One region of the Streptomyces sp. NPDC107575 genome, then DNA from elsewhere that is predicted to be linked to it. Evidence: riboswitches for the same ligand, from Rfam matches in the RefSeq annotation. Region 1 holds a riboswitch; the other holds the start of a gene.
The links. Region 1 has a riboswitch for cobalamin ahead of ACZ7L4_RS04185 (ABC transporter substrate-binding protein). Riboswitches for the same ligand answer to the same signal wherever they lie in the genome.
Positions count from the first base shown of each region.

Region 2: linked by a shared signal. The riboswitch ahead of ACZ7L4_RS16325 (prenyltransferase/squalene oxidase repeat-containing protein) and the one ahead of ACZ7L4_RS04185 (ABC transporter substrate-binding protein) in region 1 are both predicted to bind cobalamin.

Region 1 is NZ_JBVKBG010000001.1:888,567-897,501, forward strand. Features, by position in the region: gene ACZ7L4_RS04165 (hypothetical protein) at 1-391, opposite strand, end outside; gene ACZ7L4_RS04170 (L-threonylcarbamoyladenylate synthase) at 550-1,170, shown strand; gene ACZ7L4_RS04175 (ABC transporter ATP-binding protein) at 1,172-1,957, opposite strand; gene ACZ7L4_RS04180 (FecCD family ABC transporter permease) at 1,954-2,967, opposite strand; gene ACZ7L4_RS04185 (ABC transporter substrate-binding protein) at 3,027-4,082, opposite strand; cobalamin riboswitch at 4,119-4,308, opposite strand; gene ACZ7L4_RS04190 (GntR family transcriptional regulator) at 4,333-5,010, opposite strand; gene ACZ7L4_RS04195 (CaiB/BaiF CoA transferase family protein) at 5,212-6,501, shown strand; gene ACZ7L4_RS04200 (enoyl-CoA hydratase/isomerase family protein) at 6,537-7,328, shown strand; gene ACZ7L4_RS04205 (acyl-CoA dehydrogenase family protein) at 7,434-8,561, shown strand; gene ACZ7L4_RS04210 (acyl-CoA dehydrogenase family protein) at 8,558-8,935, shown strand, end outside.
Region 2 is NZ_JBVKBG010000003.1:672,478-681,412, reverse strand. Features, by position in the region: gene ACZ7L4_RS16355 (steroid 3-ketoacyl-CoA thiolase) at 1-15, shown strand, start outside; gene ACZ7L4_RS16350 (aggregation-promoting factor C-terminal-like domain-containing protein) at 196-606, opposite strand; gene ACZ7L4_RS16345 (ECF transporter S component) at 822-1,667, opposite strand; gene ACZ7L4_RS16340 (ABC transporter ATP-binding protein) at 1,664-3,304, opposite strand; gene ACZ7L4_RS16335 (energy-coupling factor transporter transmembrane component T) at 3,301-4,434, opposite strand; gene ACZ7L4_RS16330 (SCO2322 family protein) at 4,438-5,112, opposite strand; gene ACZ7L4_RS16325 (prenyltransferase/squalene oxidase repeat-containing protein) at 5,109-6,323, opposite strand; adenosylcobalamin-variant (AdoCbl-variant) riboswitch at 6,427-6,502, opposite strand; gene ACZ7L4_RS16320 (flotillin family protein) at 6,597-7,760, opposite strand; gene ACZ7L4_RS16315 (hypothetical protein) at 7,775-8,020, opposite strand; gene ACZ7L4_RS16310 (MBL fold metallo-hydrolase) at 8,166-8,935, opposite strand, start outside.

The DNA.
Region 1 (8,935 bases):
TCGGCGCGGGCGACGGCCAGGACAGCTGCCAGGGCCGCTCCGCCTCCGCGGCGAGGATCCAGGCGACGCCCTCGGAGCCCTTGGCGCGGGCGTCCGGGTCGTACGTCGTGAGCTGGCCGCGCACGGTGACGTTGTCGGCGACGCGCCAGCGCGCCTCGAACACCCGGCGGGCGCCGGGGCCTGGACCGGCCTCCGGCTCGCGCGGATGCAGCACCGTGGAGCGCGCCGCGTCCTCGGGATCGAGGTCGAGGAAGTCGTCGAGCACACCCGCCGCCTTGAGGGCGATCAGGTTGCGCCGGACGTCGCGCTCGGGCTCGGGCCCGAGGTGGCGTCCGCGTCCGAGCCACACGGTGTCGGGGACGGGTGTCGGGGTTGAGTTCTTCTTCGCCATGGAGTCGTTCTGTGAGTGATCGGGGCGCGACCAGTATGGGTCCGAGGGCGCGCCGTGGCCAGGGCAGGGTGGGCCGGTGTCGGGATTGTCGCGCGTGTGTGCCCGATTCGCCCTCCGTGTACCCCGGCGTGGCGCGTCCGATCCCGTACGCTCGCCGAATGGCCAGGTACTTCGACGTGCACCCAGCAAACCCGCAAGCGCGCCTGATCTCCGCGATCGCCGACGGCATCCGCGACAGCGCGCTCGTCGCCTACCCCACGGACTCCTGCTACGCGCTCGGCTGCCGCCTCGGCAACCGGGCGGGGGTCGACCGGATCCGCTCGATCCGGCAGCTCGACGACCGGCACCACTTCACGCTGGTCTGCCAGGACTTCGCCCAGCTGGGCAAGTTCGTCCAGATCGACAACGACGTGTTCCGCGCCATCAAGGCGGCCACGCCCGGCAGTTACACCTTCATCCTGCCCGCGACCCGCGAGGTGCCGCGCCAGCTCCAGCACCCCAAGAAGAAGACCGTCGGTGTGCGCATCCCCGACCACGTGGTGACGCAGGCCCTGCTCGCCGAGCTCGGCGAGCCGCTGCTGTCCAGCACGCTGCTGCTGCCCGGCGAGGAGGAGCCGCTCACCCAGGGCTGGGAGATCAAGGAGCTGCTCGACCACCAGGTGGACGCCGTGGTGGACTCCGGCGACTGCGGCACGGTGCCCACCACGGTCATCGACTTCTCCGGCGGCGAGGCCGAGATCGTCCGGCGCGGGGCCGGGGACGCCGAGCGCTTCGAGTGACTCAGCGCGTCGTCGTCGTGCCCAGATAGCGGATGTGCGGGCGGGCGCCGGGGCGGGTGACCTCGGCGCGCACCCCGTACACGTCGGCGATCAGCTCCTCGGTCAGGACCTCGCCCGGCTCCCCGGCCGCCATCACCCGGCCCTCGCGCAGCACGACGACCCGCGCGCAGTACGTGGCGGCGAGGTTCAGGTCGTGCAGGGCGACGACGGACGTGATGCCCAGCGTGCCGATCAGGTCGAGGAGTTCGAGCTGGTGCTGGATGTCGAGGTGGTTCGTCGGCTCGTCGAGCAGCAGCTCGCGCGGCTCCTGCGCCAGCGCCCGCGCGATCTGGACGCGCTGGCGCTCGCCGCCGGACAGGGTGTGCCACAGCCGGTGCGCCCGGTCGGCCAGCCCGCTGCGCTCCAGGGCCTCGCGCACGGCCGCCTCGTCGGCCGCCGACGCGGGCTGCCAGGCGCGGCGGTGCGGAACCCGGCCCAGGCGCACGACGTCGGCGACGGTCAACTCGACCTGGGCGTCGGCCTGTTGCTGCACCATGGCGATGCGCCGCGCGGCCTGTCTGCGGCCCACCGAGGCGAGCGGGTCGCCGTCGAGCGTGACGAGGCCCGCGGACGGGGCCAGCACCCCGGCGAGCAGGCGCAGCAGCGTCGACTTGCCCGAGCCGTTGGGGCCCAGCACACCGGTGACGGTGCCGGGCTCCGGCGTCACGGACACCCCGTCGAGCACCAGCGCCCCGCCCGGCGACCACGACACACGCTCCGCGCGCAGCCCCTTCGGGGAAAGGCTCATCGCACACCTCGCTGCCGGTAGAGCACCAGCACGAACGCCGGCACGCCGATCAGCGATGTCACCACGCCCACCGGAACCTCCTGGGGTTCGAGCACCGTCCGCGCCACCGTGTCCACCCACACCAGGAACACCGCTCCCGCGAGCGCCGTCACCGGCAGCAGCCGGGTGTGCCCGGGACCCACCAGGGCGCGCGCCGCGTGCGGAAGGACCAGGCCGACGAAGCCGATCGCCCCCGCCGCACTCACCAGGGCCGCCGTGAGCAGCGCCGTCACGCACAGCAGCACGATCCGGGTGCGGCCCACCCGGACGCCGAGGGTGGCCGCCGCCTCCGCCCCGAAGGCGAACGCGTCGAGCGTGCGCCCGTACGCCAGACACACCACGAGTGCCACGGCGAGCACGGCCAGGCACAGCCACACCTCGGTCCAGCCGACGCCGCTGAGCGAGCCGAGCAGCCAGAACAGCACGCCGCGCGTCGTCTCCGCGTCGGCGGAGGTCAGCACGACGAACGAGGTCAGCGCCGAGAACAGCTGCATCGCCGCGACCCCGCACAGCACCACCCGGTCCGTGCTGCCGCCCAGCGTGTGGCTGAGCACCAGCACCAGGGCGAACGAACAGACGGCGCCGGCGAACGCGCCGCCGGACACCGATACGGCGCCCCCGCCGAGGCCGAGGACGACGACGAGCACGGCCCCGGTCGACGCGCCCGACGAGACACCGAGCACGAACGGATCGGCCAGCGGATTGCGCAGCAGCGCCTGCAGCACCGTGCCGCACACCGCGAGGCCGGCCCCGCACACCGCCGCGAGCAGCGTCCGCGGCAGCCGAAGGTTCCATACGATGCCGTCCCGGATCGGCGAGAGGTCCGAGGTCGCCAGGCCGATCCGGTCACCGACCGCCGCCCACACGTCGCCGACCCGGATCTGCGCGGGACCGATCGTGATCGCGAAGGCGACCGAGGCGCACAGCGCGGCGACGGCGGCCGCCCAGGCGAGCGCGGCGCGCAGGGTGATCCGGGGCGGGGTGTGCGGAGGCGCCGCCGTCGCCGGGGGAGCGGCAAGCGTGCGAGCCGTCACCGGGCGAGCCCGAAGTCGCGCAGCCCCGCGGCCACCCGCTCCACGCCGTCGACGGTCCGGATCGTCGGGTTCATGGCCTGCCCGCTCAGGCGCACGTACCGCTTCTTCTTCACGGCGGTCATGTGCTTGGTGACCGGGTTGGACTCCAGGAACTTGATCTTCTGCGCGGCCGACTCCGCCGACTGCGAGCGGCGGGTCAGATCGCCGATGACCAGGACGTCCGGATCGCGGTCCGCGACCGTCTCCCAGTTGACCTGCGGCCACTCCGCACGCGTGTCGTCGAAGACATTGCGCGCCCCGAGCTCCTTGGTGACGACGCCGGGCGCACCGCAACAGCCGGCCATATAGGGCGAGTCGGAGTTGGCGAACCAGTACAGGACGTCGACGCCGTGCGCGTCGACGCCCGAAGTGGCGTTGCGGACACGGGACTTCAGCGTGTCGATCAGCTTCTCGCCGCGCTCCTCCACGTCGAAGACGCGCGCCAGATCGCGGATCTCGCCGTACACGACGTCGAGCCCCAGGGGCTTGGTGCGCACGCCGTCCCCGTCGCCGCCGTTGTCCTTGCCCGCGCAGTCGCTGGGGGAGAGGTACGTGGGCACGCCGAGCTTCTCGAACTCCGCGCGCGGCGCCACGCCGCCCTTGCCGAGGGTGTACGTGAACGAGGCCGCGGCGAAGTCCGGTTCGGTGCCGAGGACCTTCTCGAACGACGGGTAGCGGTCGGCCAGGCGCGGCACCTTCGCGTTGGCCTTCGCCAGGTTCTTCAGCACCGGGTCGGTCCAGGTGCCGGTGCCGACCATCCGGTCCTCCAGGCCGAGCGACAGCATGATCTCGGCGGAGCCCTGGTCGAGGGCGACGGCGCGGCGCGGGGTGTGCTCGACCCGCACCTTCTTGCCGCAGTTGTCGAGCGTGACACCGCCGCCACCGGCGGCGTCGTCCTCGGTGGCGGCGGTCGTGCCGCACCCGGTGAGCAGCAGGGTCAGCGCCAACAGCGGGGCGCATCGGCGGAGTTGACGTGCGAACAGCACGGAAGATCCTTCGCGTCCAGGGCTCATACGCGGAGCCGGCCTACGGTCCGCCCCCACGCCACGCGGCACTGGAGGCCGCCAGCAGGTCTTCGGACTCGGGGTCGTCCGCGCGAAGCGCCTTCCCGGACCGATGTGCCGGCCCAGTGGCAGTGGCTCCGCCCGTCACCCTCACCGCTGCGCGTCAGTTCCGGGTTCGCACCGGATTCCCTGACCCGTGTGCGTAGAAAAACACACAAAGGTACGACTGGCTCGGCGAAACTATCACGCCGGGTGTCCGCTACGCGGAGGGCGGTGTGAAGACCGCCTCCAGCTGGGGACGGGTGCCGTCCCGGTGGTGGTCCATGAGCGAGACGAGGCGTTCGTGGTCCCGGACGCGCAGCGCCTCGACCATCTCGGCGTGCTCGTCGACGATCCGCTTCTGCGACAGCGGGTCGTGCAGGAGGTAGGCCCGGTAGCCGTCGCTGAGCTGCCAGACGCGGCGCAGTTCGGCGACGACCAGATCCAGGCCCGACGCGGTGAACATGCGGAAGTGGAAGTCGGAGTTGAGGCGCGCCATGGCGGTGAGGTCGCCGCGCGCCGAGGCCTCCGCTATCCGATCGTTCACGGTGCGCAGCCCCTCCAGGGCGGAGGCCGAGAAGGGCGGCAGCCTGCGCAGCACCTCCGCCTCCAGGACCCGCCGCATCAGATAGGTCTGCTCGAACTCGGCGGCGGTCAGCACCTTCACCCGGTACCCGACATTGCGGACGTGATCGAGGACGCCCTCGCTGGCCAGCACCCGCAGCGCCTCGCGGACCGGCGCCCGGCTGACGCCGAGGCGCGCGGCCAGTGCCTCCTGCCGCACCGGGCTGCCCGGCGTCAGATCGCGCGCGAACAGCATCGCCCGCAGCTCCTCCACCACCTGGGCCACCGCGCCGGACACCGCCTCAAGGCGCTCCGCCCCCGTCTGAGCCGTCACTGGTGCCTGCCTTCCCGTCGAGGGTTGTCGACTCTAACTCCCCTGACAGCGCAGGGGCATTGACATCATGCCGGGCCGTGCGTCAGATTGCATCCAATCTTGCTCGGGTGGAAGTCCGGTTAGCCGGGAACACCCGAAATGAAACCCGCTGATGGCTCCAATGGGTGCCATCAGCGGCCGATTTCGGAGGAGGATTCGGCGATGACGCCGAAGGCACCGGCAGAATCGGTAGACAATCCGAAGCCCGAGGGGCTTCCCGCGGACCGGCCGCTCGACGGCGTCCGCGTCGTCGACATCACCTCGACCCTGATGGGTCCGTACTGCACCCTGCTGCTCGCCCAGTGGGGCGCGGACGTCGTCAAGATCGAGCCGCCCGCGGGCGACGTCGTCCGCTACATCGGCGACACCCGGGGCAACGGCATGGGCCCCGCCTTCCTCAACACCAATCGCGGTAAGCGCAGCGTCGCCCTCGACCTCAAGGCCCCCGGCGCGGCGCCCGTCCTCGCCGCCCTGGTCGACTCGGCCGACGTCCTCGTGCACAACCTGCGCCCCGCCGCGGCCCGCCGGCTCGGGCTCACGGCCGAGACCGCCCTGGAGCGCAACCCGCGCCTCGTGCACTGCGCGTTCCGCGGGTTCGCCGCCGGCGGCCCCGACTCCGACCGGCCCGCCTACGACGACGTCATCCAGGCCGCCGGGGGAGTCGCCGCACTCCAGGGCGGCGACGGCGGCGCCGAGTACGTACGGCAGGCGGCGGCCGACAAGACCGTCGGCATCTACGGGGCCGCGGCGGTCCTCGCCGCGCTGCACGGCCGCCAGGCCACCGGGCGGGGCCGCGCCGTCGAGGTGCCGATGCTGGAGACGATGGCCTCGTTCACCCTGCTCGAACAGCAGGGCGGCCGCGTCTTCGACCCGCCCACGGGCCCGACCGGCTACGCCCGCACCAGCTCCCCGCACCGCCGCCCGTGCCGCACCAAGGACGGCCACCTCGCCGTCATGATCTACACCGACGCCCAGTGGCGCGCCTTCTTCGCCGCGATCGGCCGCCCCGCGCTCGCCGACGACCCGCGCTTTCGCACCATCACCGAGCGCACCGAGCACATCGACACCCTCTACTCGATGGTCAACGCCGAACTGCTGCTGCGCACCACGGCCGAGTGGCAGGCCGAGTTCGACGCCCGCGACATCCCCGCGACCCGCGTGAACACCCTCGACGACCTCTTCACCGACCCGCACCTGAGCGCCACCGGATTCTTCGAGCGCACCGAACACCCCACCGAGGGACCCCTGTTGCTCGGCCGGCCCCCGGTGAAGATGACCGACCCCGACACGGGCGCTGCCCCGCGCGAGGACGAGGGCCCGCTGCGCCCCGCCCCGCATCTCGGCGAACACACCCGCGAGGTCCTGGCCGAACTGGGCCTGCCGGGCGCGGATGCCACCGCCCTCTTCGACACCGGCGTGGCGCGCGAGCCGAGCCCCGCGACCGCCGCCTGAGCACACAGCACACCGACGGAACGGAAGGAACCACCATGTCCGCGGCCGAAGACCTCCTCTACTCCACCCGCGACCACATCGCCACCATCACCCTCAACCGCCCGCACCGGAAGAACGCCTTCACCCTCCCCATGGCCGACGCCTGGGCCGAGGCCCTGCGCCGCGCCGACGCCGACCCGGACGTCCGCGTCATCGTCGTCACCGGCGCGGGCGACGCCTTCTGCTCCGGCGTCGACCTCGCCGACTTCAAGGGCGAACAGCGCACCCCGATCCAGGAGAAGCGGCTGCTCACCGAGCGGGTGCACCAGGTCGCCCGGGCCCTCGAGGACCTCGACAAGCCGGTCATCGCCGCCGTCGCCGGGCCCGCCGTCGGCGCGGGCATGGACATGGCCCTGCTGTGCGACCTGCGCTTCGCGGGCCGCTCCGCCCGCTTCTGCGAGGGCTACATCAAGGTCGGCCTGGTCCCCGGCGACGGCGGCTGCTGGCTGCTGCCCCGCGTCGTCGGCCAGGCGGCCGCGCTGCGCCTGCTGTGGACCGGCGACTTCGTGGACGCCGCCGAGGCCGAGCGGCTCGGCATCGTAGAAGACGTCTTCGACGACGCGGACCTTCTCGACGAGGTGTACGCCTTCGCCGCCCGCCTCGTCGCCAGGCCGCCCGCCGCGCTCGCGATGATCAAGCGCGCCGTCCGGCAGGGCGCCAACCACGACCTGCGCACCGCGCTCGACCTGATCTCCTCCCACATGGCCGTGGTGACGTCGATGGACGACTCCCGTGAGGCCTACGACGCGTTCCGCGAGAAGCGCGACGGCACGTACACGGGTTCCTGACCGTTCAAGCCCCGCCGGCGATCGAGGCCCGGGGTCCGGGGCGGAGCCCCGAGACCGATCGCCGGGTGACCGCGCCGCCCCCTCGACTTCAGGAGACACCACCGCATGTCCCCGACCGACACACGCACCGACCCCCGGTCCGCCGCCCGCTCCCTGGCCGCCGAGTGGCGGACGGCCGCCCGCTACACCCCTCGCAGCGACGCCTGGCTGCGCTCCTTCGACCGCGACTTCAGCCGCGAACTGGCCGCCCGCGGCATGACCGCCATGACCTGGCCCGTCGAGTACGGCGGCCACGCCCTGCACAACGTCGACCGGCTCGCGGTCACCGAGGAACTGCTGCGGGCGGGCGCCCCCGTCGCCGCGCACTGGATCGGGGACCGGCAGATCGGGCCCGCGATCCTGCGGCACGGCAGCCCCGCGCTCAAGGAGGAGATCCTGCCGCGGATCGCCGCCACCGACGCCGTCTTCTGCCTCGGCATGAGCGAGCCCGAGGCCGGCTCCGACCTGGCCTCCGTCCGCACCTCCGCGCGCCGTGTCGCGGGCGGCTGGCGGCTCAGCGGTCACAAGATCTGGACCAGCCACGCCCACCACGCCACCCACGCCTACGTACTGGCCCGCACCACCCCGCGCGAGGACGTCGAGCGCAAGCACCAGGGGCTGAGCGAGTTCGTCGTCGACATGGACGCCGACGGGGTCAGCACGGGCGCCATCCCCGACCTGGCGGGCGAACACCACTTCAACGAGGTCCGGTTCGAGGACGTGTTCGTCCCCGAAGGCCGCCTCATCGGCATCGAGGGGGAGGGCTGGCGCCAGGTCGTCGGCCAGCTCTCCTTCGAACGCGGCGGCGCCGAACGCGTCCTGTCCAGCTACCCCGTCCTCGTCGCCCTGCTCGCCGAGGCCGCCCGGACCGGACACGGCACCCCGGACACCCTCGTCGCGTCCATCGGCTCCCTCACCGCGCGGCTCACCGTCCTGCGCCGCCTGTGCTGGGACGTCGCCTCCGCCATGGACCGCGGGGAGAGCACGGTCCGCGCGGCCGCCGCCCTGAAGTACTTGGGCAACGCCTTCGAGAACGACGTCGTCGAGGCGTTCCGCGAGGCCTCCGGAGGCCTGCCGCCCACCGCCGACAGCGACTTCGGCCAGGCGCTGCTCGCGGCCCCGGCGTTCGGCCTGCGCGGCGGCGCCTCCGACGTCCTGCTGTCCCTGATCGCCCGCGAGGAGACCCGCGCATGACCACGCCCACCAAACCCCGACGCCGCGAGCCCACCCTCACCAGCGAGTACGCCGACGAACTCCGCGAGGTCGTGCGGGGACTCGCGGCGGACGCGGAGGCCGACGGCGGCGAGGCGGACGGCCCCGCACTGTGGGAGCGCCTCGCCGACCTCGGCATGACGCGCCTGGACGTCCCCGAATCGGCGGGCGGCTCGGGCGGCTCCTTCGACGATCTGCTCGCCCTGGCCCACGCACTCGCCCGGCACGCCGTCACCACCCCGGTCGCCGAGTCCGCCACCGCCGACTGGTGCCTGGCCTCCGGCGCCACCCTCCCCACCGGGACGGCCACCCTCGCCCTCCTCCCCGAAGGCGTCACGGGGCCGGACGCGGACGGC
Region 2 (8,935 bases), on a different contig from region 1:
ATCCAGCGGCTGTAGCGGTGCAGCAAATCAAGCCCCTGCGGCGATTGAGCAGCGGGGTCCGGGGCGGAGCCCCGAGACCGCAACCCACACGGGGTTGACGACTCGGGGCTTTGCCCCGGACCCCACCGCTCAATCGCCGCGGGGGCTTGATGGGAAGCGCCGCAGGGGATGTGACCGGTTGAGCGCCGGAGGCGATCAGTACCAGCCGTTGGACTGCCAGTGGGACCACGCGCCGCAGGCGCTGCCGTAGCGGTCGTTCATGTACTTGACGCCCCAGTCGATCTGGGTCTCGGGGTTCGTCTTCCAGTCGGAGCCGGACGACGCCATCTTGTTGGCCGGAAGCGCCTGGACCAGGCCGTACGCACCGGTGGACGCGTTCGTCGCGTTCGGGTTCCAGCCGCTCTCGTGGGACACGATCTTGTCGAAGCAGCTGAACTCCGCCGAGTTCGAGATCTTCTGCTGGGCGATGGCCTTCGCCGAACCCGACGTCGACGCGGCCTGGGCCGGAGCCGATGCGAAGAGGAAACCGGTCGTGGCGGCGGCGAGGGTGACGCCGGCGATGGCCTTCTTCGGAGTGGCGATGCGGCGCAGGAGCGTGGCGGTCAAAACGGAACCTTCCGTGGGAGGCAGGGGGATGCAGGGCTTGGCGCCTTGCGGTTGCTCCACAGAAACAAACACCGGGGGCTTAAGCAATGTCGGTGTTTACTAAGGAAAGTCGGATGTGGTGGCGTGTGGGCTAAATGTCCGTTGTGTGGCCTAAGGCGGGTGCGCCGCAGGACTACGGTCCCGCTTAGTACGTGACGTGGGTCATGTGGGTGGCCTCACGCCCGCGGGTCGTCGAATGTGACCTGGGCCTCGAAGGCGGCCCGCCGCGTGGCCCGCCGCAGCGCCTTGAGCACGGCGCCGCCGACGACCAGCGTCAGGACGACGGTGAGCGCGGCCCGCCCCAGGTCCCAGCCGAGCGAGGTGGCCGCGCAGTAGGCGAGGAAGCGGGCCAGGTTCTCGTGCAGGGCGGCATCCGGCTGGTACGCCACGGACGAGGCCAGCGCGTTCATGAACGGCCAGCCCGCCAGATTCATGATCGTTCCGTACGCGAACGCCGCCAGGAAGCCGTAGGCCGCGAGCATCACGCGTTCGGCCCGGCCGCGCAGCGACCGGACGCCCGGCAGCAGCCCCGCGCCCATCGTGAACCAGCCCATCGACAGCATCTGGAACGGCATCCAGGGCCCCACGCCCCCGGTCAGCAGCGCCGAGGTGAACATGCTGAGGGACCCCAGGACGAAGCCGAAGCCGGGACCGAGGACCCGCCCGCTCAGGACCATCAGGAAGAACATCGGCTCCAGGCCGGCCGTCCCCGCGCCGATGGGCCGCAGCGCCGCGCCCGCGGCGGCCAGCACGCCGAGCATCGCCACCGCCTTGGGGCCCATCCCGGACTCCGAGATCGTCGCCGCGACCACGGCGACCAGCAGCACGAGCAGCGCCGCGAACAGCCACGGTGCGTCCGCCGCGTGCGCGTTCACCTGGGACCCCGGGCCGGTGATCAGCGGCCAGCCGATGCCGACCACGCCCACGGCGCTGACCAGGAGCAGCGCGGCGATGGAGCGGGGGCCGAGGCGTACCGGGTTCGCTCGGCCCGTGGCGGCCGGTGGCGTCGTGGCCGCCGTCATGCCAGCGCCTCCCGTACCTCGGAGACCGTGAGCCAGCGCTGCGGCGCCAGGATCTTCGCGACCTGCGGGGCGAAGGACGGGGACGACGTGACGATGTCGGGGGTGGGGCCGTCCGCCACGATCTCGCCGTCCGCGAGGATCGCCACGCGGTGGGTCAGCTCCGCCGCCAGTTCCACGTCGTGCGTCGCCATGACGATGGCGTGGCCCTCGGCCGCGAGGTCGCGCAGGATCGCGACGAGGCGGGACTTCGCCGCGTAGTCGAGGCCGCGGGTCGGTTCGTCGAGGAGCAGCAGCGGCGGGGCCGCCGTCAGCACGATGGCCAGCGCGAGCGTGAGGCGCTGGCCCTCCGAGAGGTCCCGGGGGTGGGTGTCGTCGGCGATTCCGGGGAGCAGGTCGGTGAGCAGGGCGCGGCAGGTGCCGGGGGCGGCGCCCGCGTCCTTGTCCGCGGCGGTGCACTCGGCCGCCACCGTGTCCGCGCAGAGCAGGTCCCGGGGTTCCTGGGGGACGAGGCCGACTTTGCGGATGAGGTCGCGGGGGGTGGTCTTGTGCGGGGTGGCTCCGCCGACCGTGACCGTGCCGGAGGTCGGCTTGATCATTCCGACCAGGGTGGAGAGGAGGGTGGATTTTCCTGCGCCGTTGCGGCCCATGAGGGCGAGTACCTCGCCGGGGGTGACCGTGAGGTTGATGTGGCGGAGGGCTTCGATGCGGCCTCTGCGTATGGCCAGGTTTTTCGTTGCGGCCAGAGGGGTTGCGGTCGCGGGGCGCTGCCCCGGGCCCCGCTGCTCAATCGCCGCAGGGGCTTGATTTTGCCGGACCTGGCCTTGTCGGAGCCGCTCCTTGAGAGCTCCCGCTGCCCTACGTGCATTTCTCACTGTCAGGGGCAGCGGGTCCCAGCCCGCCACCCGGCCCAGGCCTACCACCGGGGGGTACACGGGGGAGATCGCCATGATCTCGGACGGGGTGCCCACCTGGAGGGGCTCGCCCGGGGCCGGCAGCAGTGCCACCTGGTCCGCGTACTGGATGACGCGCTCCAGGCGGTGTTCGGCCATCAGGACCGTCGTGCCCAGGTCGTGGACCAGGCGTTGCAGGACCGAGAGGACCTCCTCCGCCGCTGCCGGGTCGAGGGCGGACGTCGGTTCGTCGAGGACGAGGACCTGGGGGTGCGGGGTGAGGACGGAGCCGATCGCGACGCGTTGCTGCTGGCCGCCCGAGAGCGTCGAGATCGGGCGGTCGCGCAGGTCCGCGAGGCCGAGGAGGTCGAGGGCCTCCTCCACGCGGCGGCGCATGACCGGCGGCGTCAGGCCCAACGACTCCATGCCGTAGGCGAGTTCGTCCTCCACCGTGTCCGTCACGAAGTGCGCGAGCGGGTCCTGGCCCACCGTGCCGACGACGTCGGCGAGTTCGCGCGGCTTGTGCGTACGGGTGTCGCGGCCTGCCACCGTGACCCGCCCGGCCAGCGTGCCCCCGGTGAAGTGCGGCACGAGCCCGCTCACCGCACCGAGGAGCGTCGACTTGCCGACCCCCGACGGGCCGGCGAGCAGCATCAACTCGCCCTCGGGCACGTGGAGGTGGATGCCGCGGACCGTGGGCGCCTGCGCGCCGTCGTACGTCACGGAGACGTCCTCGAAGCGGATCATGACGACGACGCCTCCGTCGGCTTGTCGGGAACGGGCTTGTCGGGAACAGGTGCGAGGAAGGCCGGGAGCAGGCCGAGCAGGATGCCGGACGCGGGCCACAGCGGCAGTTCCGGCGCCGCGAGCGGGACCACGGGGGGTTGCAGGGCCGCCGGGTTCTGCGTTCCGGCCCAGATCATCGTCGCCGCGGCCGTCGCCCCCGACGCCGCGACCAGCCAGGCCCGGACGCCCCACACATCGGGCCGGTAGCGGGTGCGGACCGTGCGGCGGCCGCCGAGCCACAGCCCGCCGAGCGCGGCGGCGACCCCGGCAAGGAGCACCGGAAGTCCGTAGCCGGAGCCGGCGGACGCCAGCAGTCCGTACGTTCCCGCGCACACCCCGATCAGGCCGCCAAGGGTGAGCGCGGCCGTCGCGCGGCGGACCGCGCGTGGGACCTCGGCGGTGCGGCCGTAGCCGCGCGCGTCCATGGCGGCGGCCAGCGAGACCGAGCGCTCCAGCGCGCCCTCCAGGACCGGCAGGCCGACCTGGAGCAGCCCGCGCAGACCGCTGTCCGGGCGGCCGCGAAGCCGTCGCGCCGCCCGCAGCCTGCGGACGTCCGCGACCAGGTTCGGGGCGAACGTCATCGCCACGACGACCGCGACCCCTGCCTCGTACAGCGCGCCGGGCAGCGACTTGAGCAGCCGGGACGGGGAGGCGAGCGCGTTCGCCGCGCCCACGCAGATGAGGAGGGTGGCCAGCTTCAGGCCGTCGTAGAGCGCGAAGACGAGGCCTTCGAGGGTGACCGGGCCGCCGATCCGGACCCCCTGCGCCCAGTCCGGCAGCGGCAGTTCGGGCAGCGTGAACAGGAGATGGGTGCCCGGGATCGCCGAGCCCAGCAGCGTCGCGAAGACCAGGCGGATGCCGAGCACGGCAAGCGCCAGCTTCACGAACGCCCCGTACGAACGCGCCCACGGCGCCTCGGTGCGGCGCGCCGCCACCACGTACCCGGCGACGCCGATCAGCAGCGCGAGCAGCAGCGGGTTCGTGGTGCGGGACGCGGCCGTGCCGAGGCCGAGCGCCCAGATCCACCAGGCGCCCGGGTGCAGCGAGTTGGAGCGGTGGGCCCGAGGGGCGCGGAGCTGGGAGGCGGCCATGCGTCAGCCGCGGCGGCGTCGGGCCTGCACGCCGGCCGCGACGCCGAGCACGACGACCACGGCGATGCCCGCGATGAGGCCGACGGAGGGGCCGCCGTCCGAACCGGAGTCCTTCGCGGCGGGCTGTTCCGTCTTGGACGCCTTGTCCGGGTCCTTCGACGAGGACACCTGCTCGCCGCAGCCCGCCTTCGGGTAGCCCGAGATCGCGCACAGCATCGCGCTGCTGTCGTAGCGCAGCGGCTTCGCGACGGCGGCGAGCGCGTCGGCGCTCGTCGCGTCCTCGGCGACCTGCGCGCACGCGGTGCGCGGCTTCGGCGGGGTCTCGCCGGACGGGGCGTCGGCCGCCGTGCCGGAGTCGATGACGAGCGCGACGCGCTTCTTGCCGTCCTTGGCGGGCGTATCGGCGCAGATGTCGCCGAAGGACGCCGCGCCGCGCGGCTGCTTCGCGTCCTTCGAGTCCGCGCTCACCGCGAACCGGAAGCCCTGCACGTCCCCGTCCTCCGGCTTGGCCTGCGAGGGGCCCGCCGTCGCGTACGTCCATGCGTTGTGGGAGTCCCGCTCCCAGAACGACCAGTACCGGTACCCGGCCGCCTGCGCGGGGGCGACGGTCAGGGCGAGCAGTGCGCCGAGCAGTGCGAGGACGAGCCCGCCGAGCCCGGCCGACCTGCGCGCGGTCACGGCTGCTGCTTCTTGCGGCCGCTGAGCAGGAAACCGGCGCCCACGGCGGCGATGAACATCACGCCGATGATCCACCAGTTGGCGCCACCGCCGTCGTCCTTCTTCTCGTCCGAGTCCGAGGCGGAGTCCGATGACTTGGTGGAGGCGGGCTCCGGGCCCGTCTTGTTGAGGGCGCTCACCAGGTCCGTCCCGCCGAAGTCGCGGGGGTCGTTGCCGGTGGCGTGCGCGGCGAAGATCAGCTCGGCGTAGGCGGCCGGGCCGGTCTGCGACGCCCAGCCCTTCGCGTTCTTCTCCAGCCAGGTGTACGAGTCCTTCGTGGCCTTGACGCCCTCGGCCGCGGCGACGGCGGTGACCGCGTCCGCGGTGTTGCCGTAGTCGGGCTGGTCGGTGGAGCCGGCCAGCTGGGACTTCAGGTAGAGGTGGGTGTCGAGCTGGTTCTGGAGGTAGACGGCGCCGTTGTGCGCCACGGCCTCGGCGTTCTTGCCGTCCTCGCAGGTGTACGCGTCCGGGGCCTTGCCCTTGCCGGGAGCGAAGCCGGTGCCGAGGGCGCCGAGCACACCGGCGGCGGTGGCGTCGGCGTTCGCGGCGAGCTCGCCCTTCTTGTCGGGCTGGTAGGCGAGCGCGCCGCCGTCCTTGCCCTTGGAGCAGGGGAGGGCGAGCGAGGCGAGGGCGTCGGCGCCGGTCCTGCCCTTGCCGGACTTGACCTCGGACGGCTTCTCGCCGGCCGCGGCGAGCGCGCCGAGCACGACGGACGTGGAGTTCGCGTCGCTGTCCATGCCGAGGTTGTAGCCCCAGCCGCCGTCGGCGTTCTGGTTCTTCTTCAGCAGGGCGACGCCCGAGGCGACCTCGCCGTCCCGGCCGCCGACCGCGGCGAGCGCCTGGACGGCGGCCGCGGTGGCGTTGCTGTCGATCTTGGTCTTGGAGTCGCAGGGCTTGGTGGGCTCGGCGCGGTACGCGGCGAAGCCGCCGTTCTCGCACTGCTGCCCGGCCAGCCAGTCGACGGCCTTCTTCGCGGGCTTCACGCCCACCGTGTCCTGCGCGACGAGCGCGAGCGACTGCCGCCAGACCCCGTCGTACGTGGGGTCGCCCTTGCCGTAGAGGCCCGAAGGGAGAGCCGTCTTCGGCGAGGGAGAGGCACTCGCGGCCTGCGCGCCCATGGCGCCGATCGCGACGGTCGCGGCGACGAGCGCGGCGCTGCGGCGAATGTTCATGGTGGGGCGGATGCCTCTCCCTGCGGGGAGCGGGGCGGCGCGGCACGCGGGGGCACCGGGCGGCTCCGGCTCCGTATTCCTCGACGGTCCTGAGCCGAGCAGGTACGTACGAGGCATTCCGGCTGTGACGGTTGCGGGTCAGCGCCGGATTTGCACCGGCTTCCCCTCGTACGTACGTACTGACGACGTCTTTACTGTACCCGGCGACGCCGTTGCGGCCGCGGGGCTCTGCCCCGGACCCCGCGCCTCAATCGCCGGCGGGGCTTGAATGACTCACCGGACGTCCACCGGGCCGTCGTCGTTGCCGCGCGGAGCGCCGACATAGCGCTCGATCGTCGAGCCGACGTCGTCGCCGCCCTCCCCGCCCAGGTTCTTGCGGACCGAGTCCAGGATGGTCAGGCCCTGGCCCACCAGGCCCGCCGCGATCTCGCCCAGGCCGTCCGCGCCGTTCAGAACGTTGACGTTCGCCCCGGCGAGGCCCGCCGAGGCCTCCTTCACGATCTGCGGGAGCTGGTCGATGAGCATGCGGTCGAGGGCGACCCGGTCGTACGACGCCGCCGCCTCGGCCTGGATCTTCATCCGCTCGGCCTCGGCGAGGGCCAGGACACGGATGCGCTCCGCGTCGGCCTGGGCCGGCTTGACGATCTCCGACACCAGCTGCTTCTCCCGCAACTCGGCCTGTTTCATGGCCAGTTCCGTCTGCGCCGCGAGGACCTCCTGCTGCGCGTGCGCGAGCGCGAGCGGGCCCGCCTGGTCGGCCTGCGCCTTGGCCCGGTCGACCTCGGCGTTGTACTCGGCCTGCACGACCGCGGTCTCCCGCGCGTACTCGGCCTGCTTGCGGGCCGCCGCCTGCTCGGCCTCCGCCGCGGCCTGCGTGGCCTGCGCCTGCGCGATCTGTGCCTGCCGCTGGATGGCGGCCTTGTGCGGGCGCGACATCGCCTCGATGTAACCGGTCTGGCCGTCGTCGATGGACTGGATCTGCAGCGAGTCGACGTGCAGGCCGATCTTCGCCATCTCCGCCTTCGACGTGTCGAGGACCTCCGTGGCGAGCTTCTGCCGCTCGGTCACGATCTCCTCGACCGTCATCGAGCCGATGATCGAGCGCAGGTGACCGGCGAAGATGCGCCCCGTGAGGACCGACATCTGGTCCTGGTCGGAGAGGAAGCGCTGACCGGCGTTGACGATCGACTCATGGTCGTTGCCGACCTTGAAGGCGATGACCGCGCGGACGGTCAGGGCGATGCCCTGCCGGGTCACGCACTTCTCGACGACCTCCGACTCGCTCATCGCGAGCGACAGGAAGCGGGTCTTGCGGAACACGGGGAGCACGAACTTCCCGTGCCCGGTGACGACGCGGAACGGCGCTCCCCCAAGTCCCCGCCTGCCGCCCGAGATCAGCATCGCCTCGTCGGGTGCGGGAACGCGATATCCGAACATGCCTGTACGTCTCCTTAGCGGGCGTCGCCCTCGCCACCGGAGAGAAGTGGGTCGGACCAGGCCATGACCACGACCTGCCGGCTCCCGCGGGACTCGATCACGAGCACGGTGGCGCCCCGCTCCAGGGGCTCGTCCGAGTACGCCAGAAAGGTCTCGGTTCCGCCCCTGACCTGCACCAACACCTCGCCCGGACCGCCGGCTCCACGCGTGCCGATGACCAGCTTCCCCGTTCGGCCGACCACTGCCTCGTCCGGCGTCATCGGCGGGCGCCCCCTTGTCGTTCCAGCTCGTGAGAGCCCTTGGGGGCCGAAGATACGCCTCTGCGGGCGCACCTTCGATGAAGGCACGGCAAAGATCCGCCGCACCGGGGTTGCGGTCGCGGGGCTCTGCCCCGGGCCCCGCGCCTCAATCGCCGGCGGGGCTTGAGCGGTACGTCACCGGGTCCGTGTCCGGGACCTGTTCCACCCGGCCCGACTTCTGGAGGCGGCGCAGGTGGGCCTCTGCCTCCGACACCGCGATCGTCCTTGACCCGTACGGGATTTGGGACCACGGGCGGTTCCACTCCATGCGTTCGGCGAGCTGCCACGGGGTGAGGGGCGTGGCGAGGAGGGTGAGCAGGCCGGTGAGGCGTTCCTCGTGGTGGTCGAGCAACTCCCGTACGCGGGCCGGGGCGTCGGTGAACGTGTGCTGGTGCGCCGGGAGGACCTCCGCCGGGTCGAGCCGCCCCACCCGTTCGAGCGAGTCGAGGTAGTCGCCGAGCGGGTCCGTGACGGTGGCGTCGTCCGGGTCCTCGTACAGGCCGATGTGCGGGGTGATGCCGGGCAGCATGTGGTCGCCAGAGAAGAGGCGGCCGTTGCCCGCGCGGCCCGAGGGGTGGTCCTCCTCCAGGTGCAGGCACACGTGCCCGGGGGTGTGGCCCGGCGTCCAGATCGCGCGCAGCCTGCGGCCCGGCAGGTCGAGGAGGTCGCCGGGGGTGATGGTGCGGTCCGGCAACGCGGGGGCGAAGCCGGGCAGTTCGCGCGGCTTGCCGGAGTCGCGGGCCGCGATCAGGGGAGCGATGTGCTCCTCGGGCGCACCGGCCGCGACCAGCTTCGCCACCATGAACGCGTACCAGCGCGCCGGCTTGTTCTCCCGGGTGCGCCGGACCACCGCCGTGTCCGCCTCGTGCATCGCGA